Regions from separate parts of the Branchiibius hedensis genome, predicted to be linked through region 2. Evidence: riboswitches for the same ligand, from Rfam matches in the RefSeq annotation. Region 2 holds a riboswitch; the other holds the start of a gene.

Region 1 (2,387 bases), 870 kb from region 2:
CGGATCTCGGCTTCACCATCGCGGGCGAACTGTGCGCTCGGTGTGCCGGCGTGCACGAGGGCGACCGTGCCGATGAGTCGATCGGTCAGTGTGTCGACGGCGACCAGGAGTCGTCCGTCGCGGGCCCGTGCCCCCGCGTCAGCCAAGGTACGCCGTCGCTGCGGATTCGCCTTGCGCGGTGTGCGGTCCTCGGGGCGCGGGGCCTCGAACGCCGCTACTGTGAGTGCGCCGATGGCGTCGAACTCCTGCGGTTGTGCGTCGCGTATCACGATGTCAGACAACGACTTTCCTTTCCTTCGACGTCACTCAGCCGGCCGGCGGGATCGGTGACGAGGTCCCAGGGAGTCGTGGCTCGGCGTACGGCGAGAGTGACGATCAGGGCGATGCCGACGCAGACGAACGCGCCGAGAGCGACACCCCAGCGGACGCCGAAACGGTCGGAGACCCAGCCCACGATGGGGCTGCCGATCGGCGTACCGCCCATGGAAATGACGGTGTAGACCGCCATGACCCGGCCGCGGACGGCGTTGTCGACACCGGTTTGGACGTACGCCGAGACGGCCGCGGCGAGCAGCATCAGGATGAAGCCGCTGACCAGCAGGACGATCAAGAAGGTGGCGTACGTGGGGGCGGCGGCCAGGACGGTGAGGCTGACGCCGAACCAGAACGCGCCCGAGGTGACCATGGTGATGCGTGGCTGACTGCGGCGGGCGGCGAAGAGGGTTCCGACGATGGTGCCGATCGCCAGAGCTGCCGACATGACGCCCAGTCCGGTTGAGCCCGTGTCGAATTCGCGCTCGGCGAAGAGAGTCAGGGTGGTGGGGAAGTTCATCCCGAAGGTTGCGGTGAGGCCGTAGACGAGGAAGACGGCGACGAGGTCTTTGCGGGCGGCGACGTAGCGCAGGCCGTCGATGCCGGCGCCGCGCCATGGCAGGATGACGCGTTCGCTGGCGATGGGGTGGATGGTGGCCAGGGCCGTGATCATGACGATGAAGCTGACCGAGTTGATCGCGAAGACCCAGCCTGCGCCGAGCCAGGTGAGCAGCAATCCGGCGAGGGCGGCGCCGACGAGGCGGGCGACGTTGAGCGACAGGATGTTCAGGCCGGCGGCGTTCGGGATCAGGCGTGGCCCGACCAGGTCGGTGACGAAGGACAGGCGGGCCGGGTTCTCGACCATGAAGACCAGGCCGAGGCTGAAGGACAGGACGAACAGCAGGCTGAGCGTTGCGTGGCCGCTGAGGACCGCGGCGGCCAGGATGACCGACTGCACGGCGTAGAGCGATTGGGCGATGAGCAGCAGCCGGCGGCGGTCGAGGCGGTCGGAGATGACCCCGCCCCAGAGGCCGAAGAGCAGCACCGGCGCGAACTGCAGTCCGACCGCCCAGCCGACCGCGGTGCCGCTGCCGGAGATTTCCAGGACGTACCAGTCCATGGCGACCGCTTGCATGGCGGTGCCGGTGTTGGACAGCAGCCCGCTGAACCAGAACCGGCGGTAATCGGGCACGGCTAGCGCTGCGAACGAGCCGGTGCCAGACACTGCGATCCTCCGTCGTCAACGGCCTCGCAACGGAGACCACGCGCTTGCCACGGGGATGCCGCGGCCGGGCTTTCACCTGGAGCACCCCGCCGCGGGTGGGAGGGTTGCCGGTCAGCTAGCCAGGGCTTGTCGCTGACACTCGATGCCGCGTGGCACGTTACCTGCGCTGAGCCGTGAGGGCAAATGCCTACTCACTATGTAGGCAATGCGGGTTGGTGTCAGAGGTGGGGTAGCAGTTCGCTGGGACTGAGCCCGTACTGCCGCTTGAACGAACGGGAGAAGTGACTGGCGTCGGAGAAATGCCAGCGTCGAGCAACCTGGCTGACGGTGCTGCCAGAGGTGAGATCGTCACGGGCGCGGGCCAATCGGCGTACTCGAAGGTACCCAGACACGGTCTCCCCGGAGTCCTCGAACGCACGGTGCAACGAGCGCACGGACACGCCGATCTGGTCGGCGATCACGGCGGGCGTGAGGGTGCCCCGGTGCAGGTTGCGCTCGATGAAGGCCTCGGCGGCGGATCGGGTGGCGTACGTCGATTGCGGCCAGGTCTGTCGCGGCGCCTGGAGCGCGGCGGCCAGGAGTTCGATCGTGGCGTTACGAGCCGCGGGCAGCGCCCCGAGCGGCAGGTCGTCGATGGTGCGGGACAGGCCGTCGAGGTAGTTGCGCAGCAGGGACACGGCCGGTGCGGAGGCGTCGAGGACGGACCCGGTGAGCAGTTCGCCCCGCGCGCCGACCTCGGCCAGGGCGGCCTTGGGCACCAGCAAGCTGCGCTTGATCAGCGGCTCCTGAACGAGGAACTCGGCGTGCTGCGCGGAGTCCCACATCACGACACTGCCGGGACCCAACTGGG
Region 2 (2,387 bases):
GTTCCCCGGCGAGCGAGCGGGTGGCGCCACGCAGACCCCACTTGGACGCCGCATAGGGGACGGCACCAGGGTGCCCGCGAAGGGCCGAGATGGAGGCGATGTTGATGATGGAGCCGCCCGGGGGCATCACGGGTACGACCGCCTGGACACCCAGCAGTGGCCCGATCAGATTGACGTCCAACACGTGCCGAAGGTCTGCCTCCAGCCACGGCAGGAATTCGCCCGTCCGGTAGACGCCGGCGTTGTTGACCAGGACGTCGAGGTGGCCGTGCACCTCCACCGTGGCAGCCACGACATCGTCCCAGGAAGAGCGGGACGCCGTGTCGTGAGCCAACCCGGTCACTGAGGGCCCGAGCCGCCGGGCGACATCGGCGACCTCGGCGTGCAGCAGGTCGGTGGCGATCACCGTGGCCCCGAGGCTGGCGAAGAGTGCTGCTTCGGCGGCTCCCTGTCCGTGTGCGGCACCGGTGACCAGGGCGGTCTTTCCGGCGAGGGAGGGTGCGATTGTCGCCTCGCCGTTCATCCTCCGAGCGATCGATTCTGGCAGTTCACGCCAACAAAGCTATCGTTTGCTTGGTATGGATTCAATCGCCAACGAGATGGTCGTGACAAGGGGTGCTGACGGCATCGGTGCACGCGGACTGCGCCGTCGCCGACCTACTCGGCGGAAGCGTCCGGCGTAGCCGTCCCGGCCAGTCGCTGCTGGACCCGCTGGTCGACCAACGCGTCCAGCTTCTTCTGCGACAACGACCGGTGCAGCGGCAAACCCAAGCCCAACCCGATCAACAGGCCCGCACCCAGTGCGAGGCCGCAGATGATGCCCATCTTGGGTCGCGGATCGGTCAACCCCTTGGTCGTGCCGCCTCCCTGGTATCGGGTGGCGATCTCCCAGATGACCTTCAAGTCCACACTGAGCACCATGAACAGCAGGATGCCGCCGACCACCAGCGCGATGAGGCCGAGCACCACGAGCGTCAGCTTGAACTTCTTCATGGACAAACCGTATTGCACACAGGTCACGGACAGACCCGCAAAACCGCGACCGGACAGAAGTGGACACGGGCTAACCCGATAACCTACCGTCGCAGTAGGCATTGAGTGTCAGTGACAAGCCCTGGCTGGCTGACCGGCAACCCTCCTTCCACGGTGGGGTGCTCCAGGTGAAAGCCCGGCCCGACCGGAACCCCGGCGGGCAAGCGTGAGAGTGACCTCAGGGAGCAGCAATGAGTAATGCCGTGATCGACAGCACCGACTTCGCCGCCGACTGGCAGCAGTGGCACCAGCAGCATGAGCAGACCCGCGCCGACCGGCACGGCTTCCTGGCCGTCACCGGTCTGCACTTCTTGTCGCAGGAGCCGCAGCGCTTCGACCGCGCTCCGGGCCAGTGGTGGACCGACCAGAGCGGCGTCCACGTCCGCCTCGATGACGGCGAAACGCTGACTAGGGACGGTGAGCGCCTCGATGGCACTGTCGACTTCGGCGTGATCCCCGAACGCGCCGGTGTCACAGTGGGATTCGAGGATGGCGTCATCGAAGTCGCCAAGCGTGGAGGTGAGGACATCATCCGCCCACGGCACCCCGACCACGAGATCCTGGCTGGCTACGAGGGCACGCCCACGTTCGCCCCCGATCCGGCGTGGGTGATCGAGGGCCGCTACTCGGCGTACGACGAACCCATCCCCACCACGGTCGGTGCCGCGGTCGACGGCTTGCAGCACGTCTACGACGCACCCGGGGAGATCCACTTCACCAAGGACGGCCAGGACCTGACCCTGGTCGCCTTCCCGGGGCACGGGGGCAATCTGCTGGTGCTGTTGCGTGACGCCACGAGCGGGATCAGCACGTACGCCGCGAACCGGGCTCTGTCGGTGCCCGCACCTGATGCGGCGGGTCGGGTCACGCTCGACTTCAACCGCGCGACCAACCTGCCGTGCGCGTACACGCCGTACGCCACCTGCCCGCTGCCGCCGGCGCAGAACACGCTGCCGATCGCGGTCGAGGCCGGTGAGAAGACGCCGCTGTGACGATGCGCTCACCCGCGCTGGGCGTGCCCCGTCAGGCGGGCGGGATCTCCACCCGCGACCACCAGCCGGCGGCCTGCCGCTCGAAGGGTGTCAGGCCGGGCTCCTGGGCCAACGTCGCCAAGCCGGGATGGGCGGACATCCCGGCGGCGTAGAGCAATCGGCGGTGCTCGACGTCCGGCGCCTGAGTCTCAGTACGCAGGTCGAGGTCGTGCGGGAACGCCCGGTTGTGCGCCAGCGGCACCAGAAGTCGGGCGCGGTCGCTCGGCTCAGCGGTCCGGTAGGCGTCCGCGAGGGAACTCGCGTCGTACCGCTGACAGGAGTTCAGTGTCACCTCGGCGCCAGGCAGATCGCGGTCGTGACGCT

The links. Region 2 has a riboswitch for S-adenosylmethionine ahead of DR843_RS16160 (DUF1684 domain-containing protein). Riboswitches for the same ligand answer to the same signal wherever they lie in the genome.
Region 1: another riboswitch for S-adenosylmethionine. It lies ahead of DR843_RS11880 (MFS transporter); the one in region 2 lies ahead of DR843_RS16160 (DUF1684 domain-containing protein).

The regions. Positions count from the first base shown of each region.
Region 1 covers NZ_UESZ01000001.1:2,460,353-2,462,739, reverse strand. Annotated here, with positions in the region: gene DR843_RS11885 (GNAT family N-acetyltransferase) at 1-281, opposite strand, end outside; gene DR843_RS11880 (MFS transporter) at 266-1,537, opposite strand; SAM riboswitch class IV at 1,573-1,684, opposite strand; gene DR843_RS11875 (helix-turn-helix domain-containing protein) at 1,756-2,387, opposite strand, start outside.
Region 2 covers NZ_UESZ01000001.1:3,327,562-3,329,948, forward strand. Annotated here, with positions in the region: gene DR843_RS16150 (SDR family NAD(P)-dependent oxidoreductase) at 1-523, opposite strand, end outside; gene DR843_RS16155 (hypothetical protein) at 658-993, opposite strand; SAM riboswitch class IV at 1,091-1,205, shown strand; gene DR843_RS16160 (DUF1684 domain-containing protein) at 1,224-2,024, shown strand; gene DR843_RS16165 (hypothetical protein) at 2,056-2,387, opposite strand, start outside.